4 regions of the Streptomyces sp. NBC_00659 genome follow, and region 1 is predicted to be linked to each of the others. Evidence: riboswitches for the same ligand, from Rfam matches in the RefSeq annotation. Region 1 holds a riboswitch; each other region holds the start of a gene.
The links. A riboswitch is a leader RNA that binds a small molecule or an ion and turns the genes downstream of it on or off. The one in region 1 is predicted to bind cyclic di-AMP.
Positions count from the first base shown of each region.

Region 1 (7,474 bases):
CGTCCGGCGGGCGTTGCACGACGTCCTGGACGCCTCGCTCGCCGACCTCACCCGCTTCGACTGCCAGCCGCTGCCGGGCCTGCTCGCGGAGCGGCTGCTCACCCACAGCCCGCACCTGGACCGGGTGTTCTTCGGCAACAGCGGCACGGAGGCGGTCGAGACCGCGCTGAAGTTCGCCCGGTACGCCACCGGCCGACCGCGGATCCTGTACTGCGCGCACGCCTTCCACGGGCTGACCACCGGTTCCCTGTCCGTGAACGGCGAGGACGGCTTCCGCGACGGCTTCGCACCGCTGCTCCCCGACACGGCGGTCCCGCTCGGTGATCTGGACGCCCTGGCAAGGGAGTTGAAGAAAGGCGACGTCGCCGCGCTCATCGTGGAGCCGATCCAGGGGAAGGGCGTCCACGAGTCCCCGCCCGGATATCTGCGCGCCGCCCAGGAGCTGCTGCACCGGCACAAGGCACTGCTCATCGCGGACGAGGTGCAGACCGGGCTCGGCCGGACCGGGGACTTCTACGCCTACCAGCACGAGGAGGGCGTCGAACCGGACCTGGTGTGCGTGGCCAAGGCGCTCTCCGGCGGCTATGTGCCGGTGGGCGCGACCCTCGGAAAGGACTGGATCTTCAAGAAGGTCTACTCCTCCATGGACCGGGTCCTCGTGCACTCGGCGAGCTTCGGTTCCAACGCGCAGGCCATGGCGGCGGGGCTCGCGGTGCTCTCCGTGATGGAGAACGAGCAGATCGTCGCCAACGCCCGGATCACCGGAGAACGGCTGAAGTCCCGGTTGGCGGCCCTGGTCGACCGCTACGAGCTGCTCAGCGACGTACGCGGCCGGGGTCTGATGATCGGCATCGAGTTCGGCCGGCCCACGTCGCTCAAGCTGCGCGGCCGCTGGACGATGCTGCAGGCCGCGCGCAAGGGTCTGTTCGCGCAGATGGTCGTCGTGCCGCTGCTCCAGCGGCACCGCATCCTCACCCAGGTCTCCGGCGACCACCTGGAGGTGATCAAGCTGATCCCGCCGCTGGTCATCGACGAGCGGGACGTCGACCGGTTCGTGGAGGCCTTCACCGCGGTGATGGAGGACGCGCACAACGGCGGCGGGCTGATGTGGGACTTCGGGAAGACGCTGGTGAAGCAGGCGGTGGCGAACCGCTGAGACCCGGCCGGACCGGCGGCCGCCGCGAGGCCTCGCGGGTGTGATCGGCGAGGCGGCCCGGTGCGGTCGGCGAAGCCGCGTGGGTGCGTTGGACCGTGTCCGGCGAGGTTCTTTGCCTCTGGGGCAAGAAAATTGCCCCAGAGGTAATTGTTTGGCTCAATGGTCCTATGAGCCCTGCCGACACAGGGGCGGCCGACGAGCCGTCCGCCGAGCTGCACGCCGTGGCGCCGCGGCTCCGCGCCCTGCGCCGCAGCGCCTCCCTCACGCTGGAGGCAGCCGCCCGCGCGGCCGGACTCTCGCCCGCCCATCTCTCCCGGCTGGAGACCGGACAGCGCCAGCCCTCGCTGCCGATGCTGCTCACGCTGGCCCGTGTCTACGGTACGACGGTCTCGGAGCTGCTCGGCGAGGCGGTCCCCGACCGTGACGCGATCGTACGGGCCGCCGCCATGGAACCGGCCCCGGCCGGGGGCTGGACCTACTGGCAGGCGGGCTCCGCGGGCCGCGGCATGCAGGCACTGCGCGTGCACGTCCCCTACGGTTCGCAGGGCGACATCGTGCGCGTCCACCCGGGCGAGGAGTGGCTGTACGTCCTCCGGGGGCGGCTCAGTCTGCGCCTCGGGGACACCGCGCACGTCCTCGCTCCGGGAGACAGCGCCCACTTCGACTCGCTGACCCCGCACCGCATCGCCGCCGCCGAACGCGACGGAGCCGAGCTCCTCTTCGTACACACCCTGCTGCAGAGCCCCGTCGCCGCGCTGTGCCTCGGCCCGGCGACGGGCCACCCCACCTCGGGAGAGACGTCATGACCGAACCCACAGAACGCCGCCGCTCCATGGAGGACAGGTTCCCGCGCGCCCTGTGGGTGCGGCTGATCATCTACGTCGCCGTCGGCCACCTGTTCGCGGCCTTCATCTATCTGCTCTTCACGCTGGGCGCGCAGAACCAGTAGAGAGCCCGGTCCCGGCGGGCGGCTCAGTCCAGGAGCCGCCCGCGCAGGCGCTCCCGCAGCTCCGGCGTCAGTCCCAGCCCCTGCTCCAGATAGACCTCGACGCTGCCCCAGGTCTCCTCGATCGTCTCGAAGGCGGCTGTCAGGTACACGGGCCGCGCGTCGAACAGCGGGCTGAGCAGTTCCATCACCTCGGGGGAGTACGCGCCGGCCGAGGAGTTGTTGCGGTGCACCTTGTAACGGCGGTGCGCGGCGTTCGACTCCAGGTAGTCGGCCACGATCGCCTCGCGCTCGACGCCGAGGGCGAGCAGGGTGATCGCGATGGACAACCCGGCGCGGTCCTTGCCCGCCGCGCAGTGCATCAGCGCGGGCACGCTGTCGTCGGCCAGGGCGTGCAGTACCCGGGAGTGCTCGGCCGTGCGCTCCTTGATGATCGTGCGGTAGGAGTTGATCATCCGGTTCTCGGCCTTGCCGTCGCCGAGGATCGCGCGCAGCTGGTCGAGATCGCCGTCGCGGACCATCTTCCAGAACTCGCTGCCGTCCGCCGGGTCGCTCAGCGGGAGGTTCACGTTCCGCACGCCCGGAAGTTCGACGTCCGGGCCCTCCAGTTTCTGGTCCGCGGCATTACGGAAGTCGAAGACCGTGTGGAGCCCCAGAGAGGCGAGGAACGCGGCGTCCTCCTCCGTGGCGTGGGCGAGGTGGCCGCTGCGGAACAGGTGCCCATAACGCACTCGCCGGCCGTCCGCGGTGGGCAGTCCGCCCACGTCGCGGAAGTTGCGCACTCCGCCGAGTTCGGGCTCGGTCGACGGGACCTGCTGCGTCACGGGGGCTCCTCCCATTCGGCCGCCGGCGTCGCCGTGCTGGACTCGGCGCCGCTCGTCGGCAGTTGTACCGGCTCGCGCTCTCGACGATACGACATGGGTTCCTCGGGCAATGAGTTGTCCACAGCCGAAGCCTTCCGGGCGGAACGCCCTGGAAGCGGCGCATTGCGGCATCTGATGTCGAATGAGTGTTCGAATCCTGTACTGGATCAACCGCGCGCCTCCGGCCGCATCGGCCCCATGGGGCAATTGAGGCGAAACGAGGCATTTAGAAGTGTTGTTTTGTGCTCCATTCCGACCAGAGGGTCGAATGGGCTGGATATCCGCCCGTGCAGCTTCTGTCTGTTCTGTCCGAATAGGCACCTTCATGGCAACTGGCCCTGGAATAGGGCGCCCTGGGGTGAGTCGCGTGAGGAGCGTCATATTCGTGACGATGCGTTGCCGTCCTCATTTCTCAACCCGCCCGGATTTTCAGGTGGGTTGAGAAGTCGGGAAGATCGTCACTCCACGGAGGGTGACGGCGGTTTCCGCATGGATCAAGAAAGGCGAGCGCACAGAAACCGCACATAGTTGTCGACGCGCTCTCATGTCGCTTACGTTCTGCCTCAATCCGGACGGACGCCCAATCCTGCCGCCGCCCGGAATCCGCACACTCACCCGTACACGGCAGGAGCGGGGGACCCACAGGTTCCGCGCCTGGACCGGTTCTTTTTCCGGAACAGGCTAGGGGTACAGCCGCGCAGCAGCGTGGCCGGGCATCTCCAGCCCGCACCCGACAGCTCACCCCGCAGGCGCCGGAGAGGAATTCGTCATGCCCGCGAAGGGTAAGCACCGCCGTCCCAAGTCCTTGCGTTTCACCCGCTCGATCGCCGTGGCCGGAACCGGTGGCGCCGCACTCGCGCTGCCCCTGATGGGAGCCACCGGCGCCCACGCCGCGACCCCGGCCACCGCCGTCGCGCACCAGGTCGAGAAGGCCGCGACCGCCGCTCCCGCGAAGAAGGCCGCCAAGGCCGCCGGGACGAAGACGTACGCGGTGAGGTCCGGCGACTACCTCTCGAAGATCGCCGACGAGCAGAACGTCAGCGGCGGCTGGAAGAAGATCTACGCCGACAACCGCTCCTCCATCGGCGGCGACCCGTCGCTGATCCACCCCGGTCTGAAGCTGTCGCTCGGCAAGAAGGCCGCCGCCCACTCGGCCACGCACTCGGCCACCCGGACGACCACCTCGGCGAAGTCCGGCCAGGCGACCCCGGCCGCCGACCCGGCCCCCTCAGGCACCGCTTCCACCGACGCCCCTTCCACCGACGCCCCTTCCACCGGCACCTCTTCCGGCACCTCGTCCGGCTACACCCTGCCGGTCGCGAGCAGCTCCGTCGGCACCGGTTACAAGGTGGCGGGCAGCATGTGGTCCAGCGGCTACCACACGGGCGTGGACTTCGTGATCCCGACCGGCACCACGCTCAAGTCCATCGCCGCGGGCACGGTCGTCTCCGCGGGCTGGGGCGGCGCCTACGGCAACCAGGTCGTCATCCAGCACGCCGACGGCAAGTACTCCCAGTACGCCCACATGTCGTCGCTGTCCGTCTCGGCGGGGCAGACCGTCACCGAGGGGCAGCAGATAGGTCTCTCCGGCGCCACGGGCAACGTGACCGGACCGCACCTGCACTTCGAGATCCGCACCACGCCGGACTACGGCTCCGACATCGACCCGGTCGCGTACCTGCGCTCGCACGGTGTCGCCGTGGGCTGACCCCCCCGCCTCCTGCTCCTGACGGCAGGAAGATCTCCGAAGGCCGGACCCCATGATCCCCTGGGTCCGGCCTTCGGTGTGCCCGCGGCGACGGCCTCTGGGCGATCGCTGCCTCAACGTCCTTGACGCGAGCCTTATTCCAGAGTTGACCAATGCTTGGCGAGTGGCTTATCTCACCGGCCGTCAACCCTTCCCTACGGTCGCGTAGCTCACATCAAAAGGTGAATCATGCTCCATGTGGCAGACGATTCGAAGAGTGACAACAGATCAGTGATCGGGTCGTACGTGGCGGTGGGGGACAGCTTCACCGAGGGCGTCGGCGACCCTGGGCCCGACGGAGCGTTCGTCGGCTGGGCGGACCGGTTTGCGGTACTTCTCGCGGACCGCAGGCCCGAAGGCGATTTCGACTACACCAACCTCGCCGTGCGCGGCAAACTGCTCGACCAGATCGTCGAGTCCCAGCTCCAGAGGGCCAAGGAACTCGGCCCGGACCTGGTCTCGTTCTGCGCCGGCGGCAACGACATCATCCGCCCCGGCACCGACCCCGACGAGGTCGCGGAGCGCTTCGAGCGCGCGATCGTCGACCTCACCTCCGCCGTCGGCGCCGTCATGGTGACCACCGGCTTCGACACGCGTGGCGTCCCCGTGCTCAAGCACCTGCGCGGCAAGATCGCCACCTACAACGGACATGTGCGTGCCATCGCGGACCGCTACGGCTGTCCCGTCCTCGACCTCTGGTCCCTGAAGACGATCCAGGACCGCCGGGCCTGGGACGGCGACCGGCTGCACCTCTCGCCCGAGGGGCACACCCGGGTGGCGCTCCGTGCCGGACAGGTACTCGGCCTGGAGGTGCCGGCCGACCCGGACCAGCCCTGGCCGCCCCTCCCGCCGCGCGGCACGCTGGAGATGCGCCGCGACAACATCCAGTGGGCGCGCGAGTACCTCGTTCCGTGGATCGGACGGCGGCTGCGCGGGGAGTCCTCGGGCGATCACGTCGCGGCCAAGGGCGCCCTCTCCCCGGACGACATCAAGATGCGCATCGAGTCGGTCGCCTGAGACCTGCACCGGCCCGGCCGGCAAGGCCGGCCCGGCCGGTCGGGACCGGTACCCGGGCGGCCGACCGGCCGGGCCCGGTCCCGTCGGCTGCGGCGCCCCGGGCCGGGTACGGATCAGGAGTACCGGTCGCTCCCGGCGGAATCCGGGACGACCGCCCGCACGGCGGTCCACGACGGGGAGCGGACGAGGCGCGGTACGGGGTCAGTACGGGACCGGGACCGGCGCCGTGCCCGCTAGCGCACCGCCGCCATCAACGCCTCGCGCTCCAGGCCCAGTTCGCGGGCGAGTGCCTCGTCCGCCCATTCCTGGGTCCGCGCCCGTGACACCGCTCCGGAGTACGCCGTCATCTGGACCGCCAGTCCGTCCAGCAGCGCCGTGAGCCTGAGGGCCGCGCTCGTGGGGTCCGGGCAGCGGAACTCGCCGGCGGCCACGCCCTCCGCGATCACCTCGGTCATCGCGGCCTTCCACTGCCGGTCGAGATCACGGGTGACCTCGCGCAGCGCGGGCTCCCGCAGGGAGACCGCCCAGCCCTCGATCCACAGGCGCCAGCCCTTGGCCTGCCCCGTCGGGGCGTACCAGCGCACGGCGGCCCGAAGGCGTCGCAGCGCCGTCGTACGGCGGCCGAGCAGCTTGCGCAGATGGGCGAGGTCGTCCTCGGCGGCGTAGGTGAACGCGGCGGCGACCAGCTTCTCCTTCGTCGAGAAGTGGTACAGCACCAGCGCGTTGCTCACGCCGAGGGCCGAGGCCACGTCGGCGATCCGTACCGCCGCGACGCCTCGCGCCTCGATCTGTTCCACGGCGGCCCGCAGCAACTCCTCACGCCGCTCCGCCACGCTCAACCGGACTCTCGCCACGCGGCAACCCTACACAGCACTTTCGGCGGAAGCCCCGACAGGAGCGGGGGCCGCCCGGGCCGGCTCCGGCCGGCCCGCCCGGCGTCGGTCGACGAACTCTCCTCCCGGCAGGGAGTCGCCGCCCCCGGCCCGGCGCCGCGATCCTCAGCGGTACCAGCCGAACCGCTCCGCGATGACCGGCAGCCGGTCGGTGACGATGGCGTGGGCGGCGAGCCGCGGGGTCGTGCCGTCGGCCTCCGCGCGCGCGAGCGTCCGGTCGATCAGGGCGCGCATGGAGCGCCGTGTGTGGGCGAACGCCTCGTCCGCGTCGGCGCCGATGTCGCCGAACAGGGTCCACCACCACCAGGCGTTCGTACCGGAGTTGACCACGACGTCGGGCAGGACGGTGATTCCGCGCGCGGCGAGCGACCGCTCCGCGTCCTCCAGGACGGGCATGTTGGCCGCCTCGACGATCCAGCGGGCCTTGATCCTCCGCTGGTTCGTCATGTCGATCGCGTACGAGACCGCGGCGGGCACCAGGACCTCGACATCGGCGGACAGCCAGGCGTCACCGGGGAGTTCGCGGTCGGCCGGGCGCAGGACCGCGCGGTCGACCGTTCCGTACGCGTCCCGTCCCGCGAGCAGTGCCTCGACGTCGAGGCCGTCCGGGTTCGCGACGGTTCCCTTGATGTCGGCGACGGCCACGATCCTGAGTCCCGCGCGAGCGAGGAAGCGCGCGGTGGCCCCGCCCATGGTGCCGAGCCCCTGCACGGCGACCCGTGTGCCCGCGTACGGTGTCCCGGCCCGGTCCAGCGCGGCGAGCACCGACTCGGCGACACCGCAGCCGCCGACCAGTTCGTCGAGGCCGATGCCGTCCACCTCGACCGCGAAGGCGTCCGCGAGCCGCTTCCG
Region 1 is NZ_CP109031.1:8,110,241-8,117,714, forward strand. Features, by position in the region: gene OG410_RS35430 (aspartate aminotransferase family protein) at 1-1,156, shown strand, start outside; gene OG410_RS35435 (helix-turn-helix domain-containing protein) at 1,324-1,962, shown strand; gene OG410_RS35440 (DUF6126 family protein) at 1,989-2,105, shown strand; gene OG410_RS35445 (tyrosine-protein phosphatase) at 2,129-2,926, opposite strand; cyclic di-AMP (ydaO/yuaA leader) riboswitch at 3,568-3,730, shown strand; gene OG410_RS35450 (M23 family metallopeptidase) at 3,735-4,673, shown strand; gene OG410_RS35455 (SGNH/GDSL hydrolase family protein) at 4,944-5,729, shown strand; gene OG410_RS35460 (TetR/AcrR family transcriptional regulator) at 5,963-6,583, opposite strand; gene OG410_RS35465 (glutamate dehydrogenase) at 6,728-7,474, opposite strand, start outside.

Region 2 (7,474 bases), 2.3 Mb from region 1:
GCTTCCTCACCCAGATGAAGGCGATGGGCAAGGGCACCGCCCGCTTCGTCCCGGCGATGCTGCACGGCGCGCTGACCATGCTGGTGACCGGTGTCGCCCTGGTCGGGCTCAACCAGGCCGAAGGCGGCACGGTCAACACCGTCAAGATCGGTGTGAAGCTGGCCCTGCTGATCGTGATCCTCGGGCTCGTCTATGTGAAGCGGGACGACGAGACGGTGGACAAGCGGCTCTTCGGCCTGGTCGGGCTGCTGACCGTCGCGAACATCTTCATCGCCGTCCTGTGGACCTGACCGGCTGAGGCGGTCCCGCTCGCCGGGGGCCGGCGGCGGCCCTGACCGGCGTCCGCTCCGCACGGGCGGACCCGACGGCCGCGTCCCCCCGGCACGGTGGACCTGAGGGGCACCGTCACCCCCCGCACAGTGGACCTGAGGGACACTGTCACCCCCGCACAGTGGACCTGAAGGCGAGAGCGGCGCCCGCGGCCGTCGCGAGCCAGGCCGCCACCGCGATCCACAGCAGCACCTGTCCCGGCCCCTTGAGCCAGAAGATGTCGAGGGCGGCCGCGACCGCGAGGGTCGCCACCGCCGACATCCCCATCGGGAAGACGGTGGCCCAGCGCCGGACGTCGTACCGCGGGCGCGGCCACACCACCTCCGCGACGGCCAGGAGGAAGTAGCAGGCGAGGTCGAGCACGAGCAGAGCACCCGTCGTATCGCGCAGGACGCCCTGGTCGTCGTTGTTCCACAGGTACGGATCCACGTGGTGGGCCGCGACGAGTCCCGCCCCGGCCAGCGCCGAGATGCCCAGCGCGCCGCCCGCGACCCAGTGGTCCCCGGCGCCCTTCCTCACCTCACCCAGGTCGAAGTACGCGAACGAGAGCACGTAGAGCCCGATCCCCAGCCAGAACAGCACCAGCGCGGTGTGCGCGAGCCAGTCCGGACCCACGGCGGTGGCGATCGTGGACGCGAGGACCGAGAGCCCCTGGGTGGCCACGCAAACGAGGAACACCTCCCCCGGCATACGGCGCCGCAGCCGCCGCAGGACGGCCCACAGCAGAACCGGCCAGAGCACGGCCGACAGCGCGAGCAGGGCCTCGGCGAGCTCCTGCCACCCCAGTGTGGAGAACCGGGTGCCGAGCACGGCGGTCGCCGCGACCGCGTCGAGCCCGGCGGGTGTACCGGCCCGTCGCGCCCACCGCTCCCGGTCGCCCACCAGCCGGACCGCGAAGTCCGCGGCGAGCCCGGCCCAGGCGAGCGACGCGAGGACCAGCGCGATCCGGGAGAGTGCCTCGTGGCCGGTCAGGTGCAGCCCGATCGAGATGATGCCGGTGGCCATGACGGCGGTTCCGGCGGTGGCCGCCCACCCCGCCCGCCGGGCGCGGAGCGAGGTGCTGTCCGGCATGTCCGGTGCGTCTGACATGTTCTCGATGCTAGGGACCCCGCACCGGGTTGCGGGCGGGCCACGCGCGGGCGGGGACGAAAACGCGGGGCACGCGTGGGGACCGGGAGGCCCCCGTGCGTGCCCCGCGAGAGCGGCGCCCGTGTCCCGGTCTACGCCGGGCGCACCACGCTGTGGATCGCGGAGGTGCCGTCGTAGTAGATCGACTCCTCGCGGACGTACGCGCCCGGCTTCGGCGCGTGGATCATCATGCCGTCGCCGATGTAGAGGCCGACGTGGCTGATGTCGTCGTAGAAGAAGACCAGGTCGCCGGGCCGGGCGTCGGCGAGGGAGACCGTCGTGCCCGCGTTCACCTGGTCGTAGGTGACGCGCGGGAGGCTGACGCCGGCGGCGTTCCAGGCGGCCTGGGTCAGGCCCGAGCAGTCGTAGGAGTCCGGGCCGGTGGCGCCCCAGACGTACGGCTTGCCGACCTGCGCGCGGGCGAACGCGAGCGCCTCGGCCGCCTTCGACGAGGAGTCCGTGGCCGTCGATCCCGTCGACGACCCGGAGGCCGAGCCGGAAGCCGTGCCGGTCGTCGTGCCGGACGACGACTGCTGCTGGGCGGCCTTCTCGGCGGCGGCCTGCTGCCGTGCCAGTTCCGCAGCCTTGGCCGCGGCCTGCTCGCGCTTCTTCTTCTCGATCGCCGCCAGCCGCGCCTTTTCCTCGGCGTTCAGTTTCGAGAGCAGGGAGCGGGCCTCGGTGAGCTTGGCCTGCACCGTGGCCTTGGACGTCTTGAGCGCCTTCTGCGAGGCGGTCAGGGACTCCAGGTTCCGGGTGGCCTCCGCCCGCTTCCTGGTGGTGGCGGCCTGCTCGGTGACGTAGTCGTCGACGGCCGCCTTCTGGCGGTTCGTCAGACGGCTCATCAGCTGGGTCTGGTCGAAGTAGTCCTGGGGGTCGTCCGCGAGCAGCAGGGTCGCGGTGTCGGGCGCGGAGGCCCCGGTGCGGTACTGCGCCGCGGCGAACGACCCCAGCTCCTCGCGCGCGGTGTTGAGCTTCTCGGTGCGCCGGGCGACGTCGTCGAGCAGGGTGTCGACGCGCTCGCGCTGCTCGGCGGTCTTCTCCCGGGTCGCGTTGTACTTGTCCGTGGCCGTCTCGGCCTGGTGGTAGAGGTCGTCGACCTTCTTCGAGACCGCTTCGATGCTGGGCCGGGGCTCGGCCGAGGGGGCGGCGTTGGCGGTCTGGGAGAGCAGGGCCACGGAGGTGAGGGCCGCTGTGGCGAGGGCCGGGGTCCGTATGCCTGCGATGCGCGCACCCGTGGGACGCGCTTTGCGGTGTGACGCCAAGAGAGGCGACTCCTTCCGTCATCCGCCTACCGAGTTAGCTGTCGGGTTCGGGCGGGTGGTTCCGGAAGGCTGCCCTACGGTCCTTGCCCCACAAGGCGGTTGGACCGATTCACCCCAAGGTCGGTGGGTCCCCGGCTCCGGGGCCTCGCGGCGTACCGGACTCGGCGGAGGCCGCTCGGCCCGGCGAGGTTCGCCGGTCGCGGTCGAGCGGCCTTCCGGCACGCTAGCCAACCGGTGTGGCCCGTGTGAAGGTTGATGCGCGATATGTCCGATACATTTTCGTGACCATTGCCGTATGTCCCGCGGGCGCGACCCGCTCGTCCGACCCGCCGAACGGGCCCCGCTCGCTCCGAACGGCTCGCCGGAGCCGCTCACCGACGGGGTGTCGCGCCGGGTGACCGCTCGGCCGCTTCCGGTCACGGGGTGTGAGGGTGTCATGGCCGGAAGGCCGCCTTCCCCGGGGCGTCCGCCGGGACTCTGGTCACACTTGCGGCCGAGTTCTCGAGGTGGCGGCGGGCTGTCGGTGGGGCGGCCTAGACTCGGAGAGCGATGAGCAGCCTCTTTGACGACAGCTTCCTGGCGGACCTCAAGCCCTCCGCGGCTCACGAGGACGAACACCCGCCGCCGCCCGAGGACGATCACGTTCCGGAGCCCGTTCCGGACGATCTGTTCGGCGGGAAGTTCGACATGCCGCCGAGCCGGGACGCGTACTACCGCGACGGCGCGCCCAGGCCCGCCGTGGACCCGGCGGCCCTGCTGGACGGACTGAACGAGAACCAGCGCGCGGCCGTGGTCCACTCCGGCTCGCCGCTGCTCATCGTGGCCGGTGCCGGTTCCGGCAAGACCCGCGTGCTCACCCACCGGATCGCCCATCTGCTCGGCGAGCGGAACGTCCACCCGGGCCAGATCCTCGCGATCACCTTCACGAACAAGGCCGCGGGCGAGATGAAGGAGCGCGTCGAGGCGCTCGTGGGCCCGCGCGCCAACGCGATGTGGGTGATGACCTTCCACAGCGCCTGCGTCCGCATCCTGCGCCGCGAGAGCAAGACGCTCGGTTTCACCTCGTCGTTCTCGATCTACGACGCCGCCGACTCCAAGCGTCTGATGGCGCTCGTCTGCCGTGATCTCGACCTCGACCCCAAGCGGTTCCCGCCGAAGTCGTTCAGCGCCAAGATCTCGAACCTGAAGAACGAGCTGATCGACGAGGAGGACTTCGCCGCCCAGGCCTCCGACGGCTTCGAGAAGACCCTCGCCCAGGCGTACGCGATGTACCAGTCGCGGCTGCGCGAGGCCAACGCGCTCGACTTCGACGACCTGATCATGACCACGGTCAATCTGCTGCGCGCCTTCCCGGACGTCGCCGAGCACTACCGCCGCCGCTTCCGGCACGTCCTGGTCGACGAGTACCAGGACACGAACCACGCGCAGTACGCCCTCGTGCGGGAGCTCGTGGGGACCTCCGAGCACCCCGTGGACGTACCGCCCAGGGAGCACGACCTGGCACCCGCCGAGCTGTGCGTCGTGGGTGACGCGGACCAGTCGATCTACGCCTTCCGCGGCGCGACCATCCGCAACATCCTCCAGTTCGAGGAGGACTACCCGAACGCGACGACGATCCTCCTGGAGCAGAACTACCGCTCCACCCAGACGATCCTGTCCGCTGCCAACGCGGTCATCGAGCGCAACGAGTCCCGCCGCCCCAAGAACCTGTGGACCAACGCGGGCGCGGGTTCGAACATCACGGGCTACGTCGCGGACACCGAGCACGACGAGGCCCAGTTCGTCGCCGACGAGATAGACCGTCTCTCCGACGCGGGCGAGGCCAAGGCCGGCGACGTCGCGGTCTTCTACCGCACGAACGCGCAGTCCCGTGTCTTCGAAGAGATCTTCATCCGCGTCGGCCTGCCCTACAAGGTCGTCGGCGGCGTCCGCTTCTACGAGCGCAAGGAGGTCCGGGACGTCCTCGCGTACCTCAGGGTGCTGTCCAACCCCGAGGACTCCGTCCCGATGCGCCGCATCCTGAACGTGCCCAAGCGCGGCATCGGTGACCGCGCCGAGGCGATGATCGACGCCCTCTCGCAGCGCGAGAAGATCAGCTTCCCGGCGGCGCTGCGCCGCGTCGACGAGGCTTACGGCATGGCCGCGCGCTCCACCAACGCGGTCAAGCGGTTCAACACGCTCATGGAGGACCTCCGCACGATCGTCGAGTCCGGCGCGGGCCCGGCCACCATCCTGCAGGCGGTCCTCGAACGCACCGGCTATCTCGCCGAGTTGCAGAACTCGACCGACCCGCAGGACGAGACCCGGGTCGAGAACCTCCAGGAACTCGCCTCCGTGGCCCTGGAGTTCGAGCAGGAGACCGGTGAGGGCGAGAACACGGGCGGACTCGCCGCGTTCCTGGAGCGGGTCGCGCTCGTCGCCGACTCCGACCAGATCCCGGACGAGGAGGACGGCAACGGCGTCATCACCCTGATGACCCTGCACACCGCCAAGGGCCTCGAATTCCCCGTGGTGTTCCTGACCGGCATGGAGGACGGCGTCTTCCCGCACATGCGCGCGCTCGGACAGGTCAAGGAACTGGAGGAGGAGCGGCGCCTGGCGTACGTCGGCATCACGCGCGCGCGGGAGCGGCTCTACCTCACCCGGTCCTCGGTGCGCAGCGCGTGGGGCCAGCCCTCGTACAACCCGCCCTCCCGCTTCCTCGAGGAGATCCCGGCGACCCATCTGGACTGGAAGCGCACGGGGGCGACGGCGTCCAGGCCCGCCGGTCCCGTCTCCGGTGTCGCCGCGTCCCTCTCGGCCTCGCGTTCGCGGTCCGCGGCCTCGGGTGCCTCCGGGTTCGCCACCCGCCGCGGTGCCACCGAGAAGCCGGTGGTCTCGCTGGCCGTCGGGGACCGGGTCACGCACGACCAGTTCGGCCTCGGCACCGTCGTCGGCGTGAAGGGGACGGGCGCGAACGCGGAGGCGACGGTCGACTTCGGAGAGCCCAAGCCGAAGCGGCTGCTGCTGCGGTACGCGCCGGTGGAGAAGCTGTAGTCCGCGAGACCGTTCGCGTGGACCGGTCGAGGGGATCGCGGTGACGGATCGAGGTGACGCCATCCGGGTGACTGATCGCGGTGACAGATCCGGGTGCCCGATCGCAGGGTCCTTGGCCGTCCGGAGACGGCCGAGGGCCCGCGGTCATGCGGCGTCCGGCCGGGTTCTTACGTGGGGTCCAGGGCGTGGCTGCGCAGCCACGGCAGCGGGTCGATCGCCGAGCCGCCGGCCGGTCGGACCTCGAAGTGCAGGTGCGGGCCGGTCGAGTTGCCGGAGTTCCCGGAGAAGGCGATCTGATCACCGGCCTTGACGGCGGTGCCGGAGGGGAGCTTGTACGTGGAGAGGTGGCAGTACCACGTCTCGGTGCCGTCCATCCCGGTCACGATCATCATGTTGCCGTACGCGCTGTTCCACTGCGTCCGGACGGTGCCGTCGGTCGCGGCCATCACCGGCGTCCCGTAGGAGACGGGGAAGTCGATGCCCGTGTGCACGGACATCCAGTTGACGCCGGCCTGGCCGAAGTAGGCGCTGAGGCCCTGCTGGGCCACGGGAAGGGCGAACTTCGGACGCAGCCGCTCCTTGCGGGCCGCCTCCTCCGCCGCCTTCTTCTTCTCCGTCGCCTGCTGGGCCTTGAGGTCGATACGTTCCTGCGTGCGGCTCGCCCGGTCGGCGAAGTCGTCCGCGCCCGCGGACAGACTCTGGAGCTGGGTGTCCAGCTTGATGTTGGCGGCCGACGGCTTCACCGAGGTGACGTCGGAGGCGCTGGCGGTCGTGTCCTTCGAGTCGTCCCCGCCGAGGCCGCCGACACCGCCCACGGAGGCGGCGGCGATCCCCGCGACCCCCATCACACAGGCCGAGGGCACTGCGACGGTCAGCAGAGCGGAACGCTTCGCGGGGCTGCGGCGCCGGGCACGGGACGCACTGCGCGTCGCGGGACGCCGGACCGGGGTGATCTCTTCCATGTCGTCGAGCAGCGGCCTCTCGCGCCCCTCGTCGTACGGGTCGTAGCCGCCGTCGGGGCCGACCGTGTCCGCGAGGTCCTCGGCCGCGTCGGACTCGTCGTCCTCCGCGGCGAGTTGACCGTGGGTCGCCTGGTCGAAGGTCGCGGTCGCCTGCTGGTCGAAGGGAACCGGGTCCGACGCGTCGGACACTCCCTCGTACGTCATGTCGAGCTGTGTCAGCTCGTGGTGGTCGTACGACTCGGACGCCGCCTGCGGCTGTTCGTACGACTCGGTCTGCTGGTGCTCGTAGGACTCGGTCTGAGGGTGCTCGTACGACTCGGGCTGCGGGTGTTCGTACGCCTGGTACGTGTCCTGGCCGCCGGCGATGTTCCACTGCGTGGCGTCGTACGCGCCCGTTTCCTGCGTCGGCACGGTCCACTGCTGGGTCCCGTCGAGCGGCTGCTCGGGCTGGAGCCAGCCGTTCGCGTCCCACTGGCCCGAGGCGTCGGGGCCCGGATGCTGCGCGGGGATCCCGGCGTGCTGCTGATAGCCGTTCGTCCAGGCCGTCGGGTCGTGGGTTCCGGTGCCGTAGGCGGTGTGCTGTGCCGCGTACGGGTCGTAGCTCAGCGGCTGTTGGGCTCCGGAGTTCCACTGCGTGGCGTCGTACGAGCCGGTGCCGTCCGGCATGGTGCCGAAGAGCGGGTCGCCGGCGAAGTCCGCACCGGAGTAGGCGGCCGCGTTCGCCCCCGGGTCGGGGGCCGAGCCGGCGTAGTCGCC
Region 2 is NZ_CP109031.1:5,811,363-5,818,836, forward strand. Features, by position in the region: gene OG410_RS25485 (hypothetical protein) at 1-290, shown strand, start outside; gene OG410_RS25490 (tellurite resistance/C4-dicarboxylate transporter family protein) at 439-1,401, opposite strand; gene OG410_RS25495 (C40 family peptidase) at 1,551-2,720, opposite strand; cyclic di-AMP (ydaO/yuaA leader) riboswitch at 2,729-2,897, opposite strand; gene pcrA (DNA helicase PcrA) at 3,270-5,756, shown strand; gene OG410_RS25505 (M23 family metallopeptidase) at 5,924-7,474, opposite strand, start outside.
Region 2: it holds a riboswitch for cyclic di-AMP, as region 1 does, so the genes downstream of both, OG410_RS25495 (C40 family peptidase) here and OG410_RS35450 (M23 family metallopeptidase) in region 1, are expected to answer to the same signal.

Region 3 (7,474 bases), 1.1 Mb from region 1:
GTACGAGTCGTCGGGCGGCGGGGTCTTCGTGCTGCGGCGGGCCATCGCTGCTGCGGCTCCTTCACAGTCTCTGCCGGGGCATGAACGGGTTCTGACGCGCACCATTGTGGACCGCCCCACTGACAACGCCGACCGCGACCCGTCCGTAGCGCCCCTGCGGCGCGCTGCACGGGCCTCGCGGGGACCGCTCCCGGACGGCCGTCCGGCCCGGTGCCAGACGGCCCCGAGCGCGTTCGCGGCGGTTCCCGGTGGGCTTCCCCAGGTGTGTCGGCAACACGCACAAGTCTCGCTCTCGGCGTACGAGGTGCGGGAACTTCGCCAGCCGTCCGCGCGCTTGCATACAGTGGCAGGACCGACAGGAATGACGTAGTTCCGCGATCGAAGGGACGTACATGCCCATGGGTCACACGGCCACAGCTGAGGCAGGCTCCGGCGGCCTGACAGCGACCGAGCACCGCCTGGCCAACGGCCTGCGCGTGGTGCTCTCCGAGGACCATCTGACCCCGGTCGCCGCGGTGTGCCTCTGGTACGACGTCGGCTCGCGCCACGAGGTCAAGGGCCGGACCGGTCTCGCCCACCTCTTCGAGCACCTGATGTTCCAGGGCTCCAAGCAGGTCCACGGCAACGGTCACTTCGAACTCGTCCAGGGCGCCGGCGGCTCCCTCAACGGCACGACGAGCTTCGAGCGCACCAACTACTTCGAGACCATGCCCACCCACCAGCTGGAGCTCGCCCTCTGGCTGGAGGCCGACCGCATGGGGTCGCTGCTCGAGGCACTGGACGACGAGTCCATGGAGAACCAGCGCGATGTCGTGAAGAACGAGCGCCGGCAGCGTTACGACAATGTGCCGTACGGCACCGCCTTCGAGAAGCTCACCGCGCTCTCGTACCCCGAGGGCCACCCGTACCACCACACCCCGATCGGGTCGATGGCGGACCTGGACGCGGCCACCCTGGAGGACGCCCGCGCGTTCTTCCGCACCAACTACGCGCCCAACAACGCGGTCCTGTCGGTCGTCGGCGACATCGACCCGGAGCAGACGCTCGCCTGGGTCGAGAAGTACTTCGGCTCCATCCCCGGGCACGACGGCAAGCCTGCTCCGCGGGACGGATCGCTTCCCGACATCATCGGCGAGCAGGTGCGCGAGGTCGTCGAGGAGGACGTACCCGCGCGCGCCCTGATGGCCGCCTACCGGCTCCCGGAGGACGGCACGCGCGCGTGCGACGCGGCCGACCTGGCGCTCACCGTCCTCGGCGGCGGCGAGTCCTCCCGGCTCTACAACCGGCTCGTACGCCGTGACCGCACAGCCGTCGCGGCCGGGTTCGGCCTGCTGCGGCTCTCCGGAGCACCCTCCCTGGGATGGCTGGACGTGAAGACGTCCGGCGACGTCGAGGTCCCGGTCATCGAGGCCGCCGTCGACGAGGAGCTCGCCCGGTTCGCCGAGGAGGGCCCCACGGCCGGTGAGATGGAGCGCGCCCAGGCCCAGTTGGAGCGCGAATGGCTCGACCGGCTCGGCACCGTGGCGGGCCGCGCCGACGAACTGTGCCGGTACGCCGTCCTGTTCGGCGACCCGCAGCTCGCCCTGACCGCCGTGCAGCGCGTTCTCGACGTCACGGCGGATGAGGTCCGGGAGGCCGCCAAGGCTCGCCTGCGCCCCGACAACCGCGCGGTGCTCGTCTACGAGCCGACCACCGCCGAAGCAGCCGACGCGGCTGACTCCGCCGACGAGACCGACGAGGAGGCGGCGAAGTGACCGAGCTCGCCACCATGGACTTCCACCCGCAGCCCCAGGCCGGCCAGCCGAAGCCGTGGGCGTTCCCCGCCCCCGAGCGGGGCACCCTGGACAACGGTCTGACCGTGCTGCGCTGCCATCGCCCCGGCCAGCAGGTCGTGGCCGTCGAGGTGAACCTCGACGCGCCGCTGGACGCCGAGCCGACGGGCCTGGACGGCATCGCCACGATCATGGCGCGCGCCTTCTCCGAGGGCACCGACAAGCACTCGGCCGAGGACTTCGCCGCCGAACTGGAGCGCTGCGGCGCCACGCTCGACGCGCACGCCGACCACCCCGGTGTGCGCCTGTCCCTCGAAGTGCCCGTCTCGCGCCTGGCCAAGGCCCTCGGCCTGCTCGCCGACGCGCTGCGGGCCCCCGCGTTCGCGGACAGCGAGGTCGAGCGGCTGGTGACCAACCGGCTGGACGAGATCCCGCACGAGACGGCCAATCCCGCCCGCCGTGCCGCCAAGGAGCTCTCCAAGGAGCTGTTCCCGGCGAGCGCGCGCATGGCGCGCCCGCGGCAGGGCACCGAGGAGACCGTCCAGAACATCGACTCGTCGGCCGTTCGCGCGTTCTACGAGAGGCACGTGCGCCCCGTCACGGCCACCGCCGTCGTCGTCGGTGACCTGACCGGTGTCGATCTCGACGAACTGCTCGCCGACACGCTCGGTTCCTGGACCGGCTCGGCCGCCCAGCCGCGCCCCGTGCCGCCGGTGAGCGCCGACGACACCGGCCGTGTGGTCATCGTCGACCGCCCCGGCGCCGTCCAGACGCAGCTGCTCATCGGCCGGGTCGGCGCCGACCGGCACGACCGCGTGTGGCCCGCGCAGGTCCTCGGCACCTACTGCCTCGGCGGCACCCTCACCTCGCGCCTGGACCGCGTCCTGCGCGAGGAGAAGGGCTACACCTACGGCGTGCGGGCGTTCGGACAGGTCCTGCGCTCCGCGCCGGACGGCACGGGCGCCGCGATGCTCGCCATCAGCGGCTCGATCGACACCCCCAACACCGGTCCTGCGCTCGACGACCTGTGGACGGTGCTGCGGACCCTCGCGGCCGAGGGCCTGACCGACGCGGAGCGCGACGTCGCCGTGCAGAACCTGGTGGGCGTCGCGCCCCTCAAGTTCGAGACGGCCGCGGCGGTCGCGAGCACGCTCGCGGACCAGGTCGAGCAGCACCTGCCGGACGACTATCAGGCGACGCTCTACCGGCAACTGGCCGCCACCGGCACCGTGGAGGCCACCGCGGCGGCCGTAAGCGCCTTCCCGACGGACCGTCTGGTGACCGTCCTGGTGGGCGACGCGGCGCAGATCGCGGAGCCGGTCAGGGCCCTCGGAATCGGTGAAGTCACCGTGGTGGCCGCCGAGTAGAGCCCGAGCGACGCGGGAGGGCCCTGACGGCTGAAGAGCCGTCAGGGCCCTCCTTTTTCCGGAAGCCGCTCCCAAGATGTCCGTATTCGTATGACGGTCACCCTTCTGCCCTGTGGGATGCGTTACAAAAATCGTGATCCGTTTGTTGTTCGAAAGTTGCCCCGCTTAGCGTCAGTGCGGCTGTTCGTCACGCAGTGCGCCGCGCCCGCGGCACCGGACAGTCATCGCCGAGTCCCCCATGACGCGAGTCAGGGGAGCCGGGGACCCACACGTAGTCCCTGGGGTGAATCGGACGCCCTCTCCGGAGGGGGCCCGTAGGAGACCTTCCTGCTCCGAACCCGTCAGCTAACCCGGTAGGCGAGAGGGAAGGAAAGGATCAGCCCCTACATGGCGTTCACCTGTGGCACCGGCAAGCACCGTCGTACGAGCCGCGTGCACAGCACGACCACCACGACCGCCGTCGGGGTCGCGGCGCTCACCACCACCGGTGTCATCGGAACCCTGGCCGCCCCCGCGTTCGCCGCGGAAGCCTCCGTCGAGCAGACCGGACTGACCCAGACCGTCACCCTCAACGACACGGTCGCCGACCAGATCGACGCCCAGGCCTTCGCGCAGCTGCGCGCCGCCGACGAGGCCGCCGCGCGCAAGCAGGCCGAGCAGACCGCGCGCAAGCAGGCCGCGGAGCAGGCACAGAAGCTGCGCGAGACCAAGGAGCGCGCCGCCCGCGAGGCCGAGCGCAAGCGCCTGAACACGTTCGTCATGCCGATCGCCGGTTCGTACGTCTCCACCGGCTACCAGGCCAGCAGCAGCCTCTGGTCCTCCGGCAGCCACACCGGCGTCGACTTCCACGCCGCGTCCGGCACCTCGGTCCACGCCGTCGGCTCCGGCACGGTCGTCACGGCCGGCTGGGGCGGCGCCTACGGCAATCAAGTCGTGATCAAGATGCACGACGGCACGTACACCATGTACGGCCACCTCTCGTCCATCGGTGTGTCCGTGGGGCAGACGGTCACTCCGGGGCAGCAGATCGCTCTGTCGGGGGACACCGGCAACACCACCGGTCCGCACCTTCACTTCGAGGCCCGTACGACCGCCGAGTACGGATCGGACATGGACCCGGTCGCGTACCTGCGCTCGCACGGCGTCAACGTCTGACGACCGCTTCGCGGCTTCTTCACCGCTTTCGATGCCCCGGCTCACCGAGCCGGGGCATCGTCGTTTCCGGATGCCGTCTGTCCAAAAAATATCCATGGATTCAGGCCTGCCATCGGAAATTCAGGCTTCCTGCAATAGAGTCACTGAACAAGCGTCAATCGACGGCGTTTCACGGGGATTAAAGCGGAGGTCGGTCATGCGTATTCCGGCGCACTCGGTGTGCACGGCGATCCGTGACGACATCGTCGCGGGTGTCTACGAGCGCGGCGGCCGTCTCACCGAGGAACTGCTCGCACGCCGATACGGCGTCTCGCGCGTCCCCGTGCGCGAGGCCCTGCGCACGCTGGAGGCCGAGGGGTTCGTGGTCACCCGCCGGCACGCGGGCGCGTGTGTCGCGGAGCCTTCCGAGCTGGAGGCCGCGGACCTCCTGGAGATGCGCATGCTGCTGGAACCGCTGGGTGCCGCGAGGGCCGCGCAGCGGCGCACGGAGGCCCACCTGAAGGTGCTGCGGGGTCTGGTCAGGCTGGGGCAGGAGCGCTCCAGGCGAGGCCACAGCGAGGATCTGCGCTCTTTGGGCGGCTGGTTCCACGAGACGCTCGCGCAGGCGTCCGGCAGCCCCGCGCTCACCTCGACGCTCGCCCAGCTGCGTCACAAGATCGCCTGGATGTACTCGGTGGAGGCGCCGGCCGACCCCGCGGAGTCCTGGGCGGAACACGGCGGCATCGTGGACGCGGTCGCCCGCGGGGACAGTGAGCGGGCCCGCGCGATCACGGCCCTGCACACCGAGCGCGCCACGGCCGCGCACCGGCTCCGATTTCCCGGCGGCGACCGGCCGGACCGTGTGAGAAGTTCGCAACATCCCGTAAACATGACGGGCCCGCGTCATTAACACGGGCGCCGTATACAAAGAGGGATATTCGGCAGGGGCTCATTTCTGATGCCCTTTTATGCGTGTGTCCGGAATTTCGGCGCACGCCATTCCCGTGGTCATGGCGCGAGGTCGTACGTGGCATGTGGGGAATTCCGAGCGAGGGTACGGAAAAACGGCCGAGCCGCGCCACCCGGCGAAGGGGGGCGCGGCTCGGCCGTGTGTGTCCGGGTGCCTCGTGGGCGGCTCAGACGGTCTCGGGGAGCTCGTCGAGTCCCTCGGCGACCAGCTTCGCCAGGCGGTCGAGAGCGGCATCCGCGCCCTCGGAGTCCGACGTGAGGACGATCTCCTCGCCGCCCTGGGCACCCAGGCCGAGGACCGCGAGCATGGAGGCCGCGTTGACGGGGTCCCCGTCGACCTTGGCGATCGTCACGGGGATGCCGGAGGCCGTGGCGGCCCGGACGAAGATGGAGGCGGGGCGGGCGTGGAGGCCCTCGGTCCAGCCGACGTTGACGCGGCGCTCAGCCATGTGATGCTGCCCTTCGGGTGTTCAAGGTTGTCTAGACCATTCTTTCATATCGCGAGGCGTGCCCGGACGGTCCCGGATCTCACCCGCCGCGGTGTCGGCCGAGGACCCGCTCCGACGCCCGTCACCCTCAGACTGCCTCGCGCCGTTGTCGTACGCGAGCCGTACTCTGGGGCCCATGCAGACCTCGGCGGACCGGCACGAGTACCCAGCCCACTGGGAGGCCGACGTGGTGCTGCGCGACGGCGGCACCGCACGCATCAGACCCATCACCGTCGACGATGCCGAACGCCTGGTCAGCTTCTACGAACAGGTGTCGGACGAGTCGAAGTACTACCGCTTCTTCGCGCCCTATCCGCGGCTGTCCGCCAAGGACGTCCACCGCTTCACCCACCACGACTTCGTGGACCGCGTGGGCCTCGCGGCCACGGTGGGCGGCGAGTTCATCGCCACCGTGCGCTACGACCGGATCAACGCGGACGGCATGCCCGCCTCCGCGCCCGCCGACGAGGCCGAGGTCGCCTTCCTCGTGCAGGACGCCCACCAGGGCCGCGGTGTCGCCTCCGCGATGCTCGAGCACATCGCCGCGGTGGCCCGCGAGCGCGACATCCGCCGCTTCGCCGCCGAGGTGCTGCCCGCCAACAACAAGATGATCAAGGTGTTCACGGACGCCGGATACACCCAGAAGCGCAGCTTCGAGGACGGTGTCGTACACCTGGAGTTCGACCTCGAACCCACCGACCGGTCCCTGGCCGTGCAGCGCGCGCGGGAACAGCGCGCCGAGGCCCGTTCCGTGCAGCGACTGCTCGCCCCCGGCTCCGTGGCCGTCATCGGCGCCGGGCGCACACCGGGCGGGGTGGGCCGCAGCGTCCTCGACAACCTCCGGGAAGCAGGGTTCACCGGGCGCCTGTACGCCGTGAACGCGGCCCTCCAGGAGAAGGAACTCGACGGAGTCCCGGCCCACCGCTCCATCAGGGACATCACCGAACCCGTCGACCTCGCCGTCGTCGCCGTGCCCGCCGAACACGTCCCCGAGGTCGTGACGGAATGCGGCGAACACGGCGTACAGGGACTGGTGGTGGTCTCCGCCGGCTATGCCGAGAGCGGCCCCGAGGGACGCGAGCGCCAGCGCGAACTCGTACGGCACGCCCGCACGTACGGGATGCGCATCATCGGGCCCAACGCCTTCGGTGTCATCAACACATCGCCCGACGTGCGCCTGAACGCCTCGCTCGCCCCCCAGATGCCCCGCCCCGGACGCATCGGCCTGTTCGCGCAGTCCGGAGCCATCGGCATCGCCCTGCTGTCCCGGCTGCACCGGCGCGGCGGAGGTGTCACGGGTGTGACCGGGGTGTCGACCTTCGTCTCCTCCGGTAACCGCGCGGACGTCTCCGGCAACGACGTACTGCAGTACTGGTACGACGACCCGGACACCGACGTCGCCCTGATGTACCTCGAATCCATCGGCAACCCGCGCAAGTTCACCCGGCTCGCGCGGCGGACGGCGGCCGCGAAGCCGCTGGTCGTGGTCCAGGGGGCACGGCACGGCGGGGGCGCTCCCCAGGGGCACGCCGTACGGGCCACGCGACTGCCGCACGCCACCGTGTCCGCGCTGCTGCGCCAGGCCGGAGTGATCCGGGTGGACACGATCACCGAACTCGTCGACGCGGGCCTGCTCCTGGCCCGCCAGCCGCTTCCCCGGGGACCCCGCGTGGCGATCCTCGGGAACTCCGAGTCCCTGGGGCTGCTGACGTACGACGCGTGTCTCGCCGAGGGACTCAGGCCG
Region 3 is NZ_CP109031.1:6,990,377-6,997,850, forward strand. Features, by position in the region: gene OG410_RS30555 (DNA gyrase/topoisomerase IV subunit A) at 1-45, opposite strand, end outside; gene OG410_RS30560 (M16 family metallopeptidase) at 393-1,754, shown strand; gene OG410_RS30565 (M16 family metallopeptidase) at 1,751-3,139, shown strand; cyclic di-AMP (ydaO/yuaA leader) riboswitch at 3,355-3,514, shown strand; gene OG410_RS30570 (M23 family metallopeptidase) at 3,527-4,294, shown strand; gene OG410_RS30575 (GntR family transcriptional regulator) at 4,491-5,183, shown strand; gene OG410_RS30580 (HPr family phosphocarrier protein) at 5,410-5,691, opposite strand; gene OG410_RS30585 (bifunctional acetate--CoA ligase family protein/GNAT family N-acetyltransferase) at 5,867-7,474, shown strand, end outside.
Region 3: it holds a riboswitch for cyclic di-AMP, as region 1 does, so the genes downstream of both, OG410_RS30570 (M23 family metallopeptidase) here and OG410_RS35450 (M23 family metallopeptidase) in region 1, are expected to answer to the same signal.

Region 4 (7,474 bases), 7.3 Mb from region 1:
GACCGACCCCGCCTACTGCCGGACGGGCCGCTTCTTGGCCACGCGACGCCCGGACGGTGACTGGGACGCGGGCCTCCTCACCACCGAGGGCAGCGCGGACGGCTTCATGGTCCGTACGGGGGACGTGCTGGAGACGCGGGTCAAGCTGCCGACGGTGACCGGAGCCTGGCCGGCCGTCTGGACATGGCGGGACGGCGGTCAGGAGATCGACGTCTTCGAGTACCACCCCGACAACCCGGACCTGCTGGAACTGTCCAACCACGTACGCAACACCCACCGCTATTACCGGAACCCCGCCATTCGGCCGGGTGCCTGGGTCGACCTCATGGTCGAGTTCGGCGCCCAGCGGGTCGTGTGGTGGGTGAACGGGATCCAGGTCTTCGACGACCGGCGCGGAGTGGGCAGATCCTGGCACGCCTATCTCATCGTCAACCTGTCCGTATGCGCCGGGCGTTACCACCCGCCGCCGCCTCCCGAAGCCTCCGAGATGGACTTCGAGGTGGCCCGGCTGACAGTCCGCAGGTCCCGGGTCGGCAGGCCTTTCCCCGCGACGGAGGAGTACGGCGCCGACCTCCTCGACTGACACGGGAACCGGGCGGCCGTCGGCGGGAGCCCGGAAGCCGCACGCCGGCCGCTGAGATCCGCGGGCCGGGCACGGGAGTTCTCGGCAGGTGCATCCGCCGAGGCCCTTGGCGCGGAAGCACGGCATCAGAAGCGACGTCGCGCCGGTGCGCGTCGCACCGACAGGTGCCGAGGGCCATGCCGAATCCGGAGCCGGGGCGGGACGCCCCCGAGACCGCCTACATCAGTCACGTCGGCAACTGCCGTACGTGCCGACGGGAGTCGGGACGCTGCCCACAGGCGGCACGCCTCTGGCGCTTCTACCAGGAGTGGCGCGACGGCTACCGCGCGCGGCCCGAGGACACGGGCTGAACCCACGGCTTGGTCGGCTACGGATGAAGGGGTGGTAGGTGGCCGGTGGTAGGTGGTCGGCGACCAGTGGCCGCCGGCCTCCGGCCGGTGAGACGATCCCTCCTCACGGTCCGGTGCGAGGCGTGCGGGAGCGTCGCGAGGAGGAGAGGTGTCATGCGAGGTTCTGCGCGGATGTCCGCCGATGATGTGTCCCGGTCCCGGGCGGGCGGCGCCCCCGTGGCGCTGCGGCCGAGTCATGTCGTCCGTCCGGACGCGGGTCCCGCGCGTGCCGCCGTACTGATCCTTCACGGTGGAACCGTCGACAGCAAGGACCCGTTGCGGCCGTGGAATGCGGCACGCGCCCGGATGCGGCCGTTCGTGCGCTCCGTGACGCGGGCCCTGCCGGACGGGAACGCGTTCGTCGGGCAGGTGCGCTACCGCTACCGGGGGTGGAACGGCGTGGACGCCGACCCCGTCGCCGACGTTCTGCGGGCACTGGACGAACTCGCCGCTCTGGTGGGGGAGGTGCCCGTCGTGCTCGTGGGCCATTCGATGGGCGGGCGCGCCGCCCTGCGGGCCGCGGCCGCGCCCCAGGTCCGGGCCGTGGTGGCGCTGGCGCCCTGGTGCCCGGAGGGTGAGCCGGTGGCCCACCTCCGGGGCAAACGCGTCATCGTGCTGCACGGCGACCGGGACCGGGTCACCGACCCCGCGGAGTCGTTCGCCCTCGTCCGCCGGGCCGCGGAGGCGGGATCCTCCGCGAGCGCCGTGCGGGTCGAGGGCGGTGACCACGCCATGCTCCGGCGCGCGGGGACCTGGCACAGGGCCACGGGTGCGACGGTCGCCGATCTGGTGACCCGGATCGGCGCTGGGCTCGACCCGTTCCCCGCCGAACGGCCGGGCTGCGAACCCGGCGTCCTTTAACAGCCCGTCGGGACGAGCTGCTCCATCGGCCGCCCGGGACCTGCCGGCCGATGGAGCAGACGGTCACCGGTCGGCGTTCGACGGTCGTCGGCCGCCAGGTGTGTCCGGCCGGTCCTCGGCCTCCGGTCGCGTTCGGCCGGCCGTCAGGGGCCGCGTGTGTCGAGCCGGTCGTCGGGATCCGGGGTGGGGGCGAAGGGGCGTCGGGCGCCGGACGACGGCCGTGCGGTGGACGCGGGAAGCGGGGCGCCCGTCGACGGATCCCAGCTGAGGATCCACTCGAAGTCGCGTTGCAGCCGACGGGCCTCGCTTCGCACGAGCGTCGGTATGTCGCCGCGTTCGGAGATCAGTTGGGCATAGATCGGCGCATCGTGCACGTGGGGATCCTCGACTCGCTCTCGTGGTCTGACGTGCCTCGAAGGTACGGCCGGCACGTTGCCGCAGTGGTCATCCGGCCAGCTCGGCCAGAACTGGTCAAGGTGTGACCAGTGGGTGCCGTCGATGTCGAACGACATGCCAGGGAACGTCAGTTCTGTGCACGCTTTCGACACATCCGGGGCGGCTGGGCGGGTGACCGGCGGACCTGGACGGGCCGGCCCCGTGCGGGTCGGCCGGCAATCGAGGTGGAGCGGGGCGGTCCGGCCGAGCGGGGGTCCGGGGCGGGGCCGGGACGGTCATCGGGCCCCGACTGCCCAACGTCCTTGCTCAGCGGCCTTTTCGAGCACGGCCCGTGTCCTCACCGTCGCGCTGCGAGGTGATGCGATGAAGGTCACGAAAATGTATCGGACATCTGGGACGTGGATCTTCACATCGGGTGCACAACATGGCTAAGTTGGCGACCGGGCCGCCCGACTCCCTCCGGCGGAGCTCGCCGGGCGGCGCGGCCTCCGCCGAATCCTGCCTGTCCTCGTGGCAGCTGGAGCCGGGGACCCACCGAACTTGGGGTGAATCGGCCAACTGCCTTACGGGGCAGGGGTCGTAGGGCATACCTTCCGGAATCGTCCGCCCGAACCCGACAGCTAACCCGGTAGGCGGACGACGGAAGGAGCACCACTCCATGGCGCCGGAACGCACCCCGCCCAGCGGCGAAGAAGTCGCCCGACGGCTCTCGTCCCTCTACGACCAGGCGGAACTCGCCACCGGTAAATTCAACGGGACCCGCGCCTCGGCGAACTCCACCCGCAGGCCGATTCGACGGGGCGCCGGTCAGGGGGGCGGGGGTTCCGATCCCGCCCAGGACGATCTGATGCGGCAGCTGTACGACGGGGCACGCTCCCGGTACGGACCCTCGGCTCCGGCCACCCTTCCGGCCGACAGGCAGTCGGAGCGTGGCGGCGAGAGCGCCCGTCCGAGGGAGGGTGCGAAGGGCCCCAAGGGGTCCGCGGGGGAGCTTCCGACGGTGTATCAGCTGGAGCAGATCGTCCGGCCTGTCGCCGAGTTGACGGCGGCACCGATGCGCGAGCTGACCGCCGGTCCGGCTTCGGAGCCGGCCGCGCGCCCCGTCCTGGAGCTGACCGCGGGTCCGGCGGCCGGTTCCGCCCCGGCACCGGGAGCCGAGGCCGCGGGCCGTGCGGCGCTTCCCGCGGGGTCCGCTCCGGAGGCCGCCTCACAGAAGCCGTCGCTGCACGTCAAGAAGCAGACCGCCCGGCGCAAGCTCGCCGCCGCACAGGAGCTGATGGCACGGCACGCGGCACGGCAGAGCATGCCCGTCGCGCAGGCCCCGGCGATCGAGTACAGGCCGGTGGAGGAACCCCGGCTCCCGTCCTTTGCGTCGGTGGGTCAGACGGGTTCGTTCCCGTCGGTGGGTCAGACGGGCTCCTTCCCGTCGGTGGGTCAGACGGGCTCCTTCCCGTCGGTGGGTCAGACGGGCTCCTTCCCGACGGTCGGCCAGACCGGCACGTTCCCCTCGGTCGGTCAGGCACCCGTGTTCCAGCCGGCGCCCCAGCCCGCCCCGTACGAGCCCACGCCCCAGCCCGCGGCACCTCGGCAGGCGCCCATGCCCACGGTCTTCGACACGGGCTCCATGCCCGGGGCGTACGAGGCGGCGCCCCCGGCCGGCGAGTACAAGTCGGTCCTCCTGCCCCTCGGGTACGAGCCGCCGCCCCCGCCCTCCGAGTACAAGTCGGTGCTCCTGCCCCTCGCGTACGAGACGGCGGCCCGTCCCAGCGCGTACCAGCCGGCTCCGATGCCCCCGGTGAGTGAGCCGGTGCCTCAGCCTCCGGTGTACGAGCCGGCGCCGGCTCCCGCCGCGTATCAGCCGGCCCCCGTGCCCCCGGCGAACCAGCCGGCGCCCCCGCCGGCCGACGACGCCTGGCGGCAGGCGTTGTGGACGGCCGGCAATCAGCAGGCCTGGCCCGCCGCTCCCGGAGCCGTCGACACGAACCCCGGGTTCAGTATCGACAGTCTCGTCGCGCCCGCCGCCCCGCCGGTCGTCGGGCCCGACAGCAGGGCCGCGGAGGCGGTCGCCTTCGCCCGCGCTCAGGTCGGCAGACCCTGCGTGTGGGGAGCGTCCGGACCCGGTTCGTACGACCCCTCCGGGCTCACACAGGCGTCCTGGAAGAGCGCCGGGGTCATGCTTCCCCGTGCGACACAGGACCAGGCACAGGTCGGCCCGGCGGTCGCCCTCGGCGCCATGCAGCCGGGTGACCTGGTCTTCTTCCACGCCAACGTGAGTCACGTCGGCCTCTACGTGGGTGACGGCATGATGGTCCACGCCCCGAGTCCCGGAGCGCGGATCACCGAGGAGTCGGTCGAATACGCCGGACAGGCGGCCATCCACAGCGTCGTACGCCCGGTCTGAGATCCGGCCCGGCTCAGGGGCGTACCGCCGTCCGGGGTGTACCGGCCGCTCGTGGAGTGCCGTCGTCCGCGAGGGCGGGCGCGGCGGCGCGCCGTCAGAACTCGCTGTCGATCCCCGTGACGGCGGCAGGCCCCAGCGGGGCGTCGTCGGGGGACAGGCCGCTGTCCAGGAGTGCGCCGGAGACGAGCCGCACGGCTTCGGCCTCGGCGCTTCTCCGGTCCGCCGCCTCGACCTCGAGCCGGACGGAGAACCTGTGGTCCTCGTCGACGGTCAGCAGGCTCAGTTCCTCGCTCTCGCCCAGGTCCGTGTTCTGCGGGTCCTGGGGGCGAAGCCTGCGCTCCACGTCGGCGCGGGAGGCGTCCGACAGGCCGTGGACGAATGTCCCGGGAACGGTGATGACGTAGGTGGTCACAGGAGCTCCTAGTGCGGCCGGCGCGGGGGCCTGAAGTGCGGTCGGTTGCGTGATCGCCCGTATACCCCGCATTGTGCCGGGCACCCGGATCTTCTTCGCGTCGGGCGGAGCCGGCGGTGCGGTGGGCGTGCCCGGCGGTGCCTGCCGCCCGGTGATCGTGTGGCGATACGGTCGCCCCATGGCTGACGCTCGGTTGACCACCGCCTCGTATCTCGTCCTCGGCATCATCGAGAAGCTGGGCGAGGCCAGCGCGTACGACGTGAAAGGGGAGGCGGCGCGGACGGTCGCGCCCTTCTGGTCGGTGCCGCACGCGCAGGTGTACGCGCAGTGCGACCGTCTCCTCGACGCCGGGATGCTCTCCCAGGTGCGGCAGGAGAGCGGCCGCAACCGCAGGGTGCTGACGCTGACGGACCAGGGCAGGGCTGCCCTGAGGGGCTGGCTCGACGACCCCGCGTTCGTCCCGGTGGAGGCTCGTGAGCGCGGCATCCTCAAGCTGTGGTTCGGTGGCGAGCCCGCCGTGCTCGGTCCCGTACAGCTCGGTGAGCACCGTCGGACCCTGGGCGAGTACGAGGAACTCGCCGGGACCGTCGGGGAATTGCTGACGCGCGGGCAGCGGGACGCGCTGGAGTTCGGAATCCGGTACGAGCGGATGATGATCGACTTCTGGCAATGGGTGCAGCGCCGGGACGAGGACACGACAGACCGTTGACCCCGGCGGTGGACGGCCCTACCGTCTCGATAGTCCAAACGAGACTATCGATGGCCGGGCCGCGGCCACGAGCAGGGAGTCGTCGTGCGTCGTCCCACGGGCACCACCTGGCGCCGCCTCGCCGTCATCGCCGTGTCCGCCGTGTGCGTGGGCTACGCGCCGATCGCGATGACCGAGCTGTGGCCCTACGCGCACCCCGGCGCGCCGGCGTTCGGTGAGTGGATCCTGGCCCACGTGGTCTCGCCGCGCTACGTGGCCGACGCGCTGGCCACCCGGATCGGGCCGTACCGCCACAGCCTCGTGCCGATGATCGTGCACTCGGTGCTCGGTGGTGTGCTGATGCTGCTGGGCCCCGCGCAGGTGCTCACCGCCGTACGGCGGCGCACGCGGCTGCACCGGGGTCTCGGGGTGGCCTTCGCGGTGACCGTGTACGCCTCGATGGCGGGCGCCGGGATGTACCTGGCGCGCACGGCCCCCGGGGACGCCTTCAGCGGCGCCGCCTTCTGGATCGTGCTCGCGACCATCCTGGTGGGCACCGTGATGAGCGTGACGTTCGGAGTGCTCGCCGCCGTCGGGGGGTTCCCCGACCTGCACCAGCGCTGGATGCTGCTGTGCTACGGCTTCCTGCTGACCGCCCCGCTGCTCCGCTTCGAGTGGGGTGGCCTGCCGCTGATCCTGCCGGGACTGTCCATGGCCGACATCAACCAGTTGGCCACCATGCACCTGGGCTCCGTCGTCGCTTTCGGCGCCCTGATCGCCTCGCGTTCCCTCGACCGGCGCGCGCAGGTCGCGGGGGTGTCCGGGTCGTGGGCCCCTGTGCCCGTCCTGGCCCTCGCGCACCTGGCCGGAGCGGCCGCGCTGACCTGGATCGCGCGCTCCTCGCTGGACCACGGGACGCGGGGGAGGCGGCTCCTGCTCGCCTATCTCCTGCCGTACGCCGTCACGTACGCGGTGATGGCCCTGCGCGCGAGGCGCGCCGGCCGGGAGGGCCGCCTCTGGGCACGGGAGGAGTGGCGCCTTCACTGGGCGGCCCTGTGTCTGGCGCCGGTGCTGTCGGCCGGGGCCGCTCCGCTCTTCGAGCGGTCGCTGGGGCTCGACGGGCTCACGGCGCTGGCCGCGGGGGCGGCGATCGGCTGCGGCGCCATGGCGTTCACGGCGACGCTGATCGTCAGCGTGCGCGTCATGTACGCACGGGAGGTCCTCAAGAGGGCGGCGCCCGCCCCCGGTTCGGTCACCCGTCTCTCGGCACCGGTCTCCTAGCCCCTCCTCATCCCCCGGCCCGTTCATTTCATCGCGCCCTACGTCCGGAAACGGAATCCCCATGCCGAACGCATCCGACCCGCCCAGGACCGACGACGTCCCCGGGCAGCCGAGGCTCCTCGCGGCGGGTGGGCGGCCGCTGACCGCCGGAGTGGCGATGCTGGCCACCGCGGTCGCCGTGGTCAGCGTCCTCGTCGGCGGCCTGCTGGCGGCCGTGGCCCTCACCGGACACGTCTTCGGTGCGTGGCGCTCCCCCGAGTCGCTCACTCCAGGACTGATCGGCGCGGCCATGCTCGGCACCGCTCCCGGACTCTTCGCGGTGAGCCGGGCCCGCGCCTGGCACGAGGCCCGCTCGCTCGTCCACCCGCTGGCCGTCGTCCTGGTCGGGCTGTTCACCGTGAGCCTGCTCAACGCGGGGCAGCTGTACATCGCGCGGGGCGGCTCCATCGTCCCCGTGCTGTTC
Region 4 is NZ_CP109031.1:841,182-848,655, reverse strand. Features, by position in the region: gene OG410_RS03505 (beta-glucanase) at 1-583, shown strand, start outside; gene OG410_RS03500 (hypothetical protein) at 760-933, shown strand; gene OG410_RS03495 (dienelactone hydrolase family protein) at 1,087-1,833, shown strand; gene OG410_RS03490 (hypothetical protein) at 1,977-2,345, opposite strand; cyclic di-AMP (ydaO/yuaA leader) riboswitch at 2,709-2,880, shown strand; gene OG410_RS42510 (NlpC/P60 family protein) at 2,888-4,630, shown strand; gene OG410_RS03480 (hypothetical protein) at 4,725-5,042, opposite strand; gene OG410_RS03475 (PadR family transcriptional regulator) at 5,221-5,751, shown strand; gene OG410_RS03470 (DUF2306 domain-containing protein) at 5,836-7,011, shown strand; gene OG410_RS03465 (hypothetical protein) at 7,073-7,474, shown strand, end outside.
Region 4: it holds a riboswitch for cyclic di-AMP, as region 1 does, so the genes downstream of both, OG410_RS42510 (NlpC/P60 family protein) here and OG410_RS35450 (M23 family metallopeptidase) in region 1, are expected to answer to the same signal.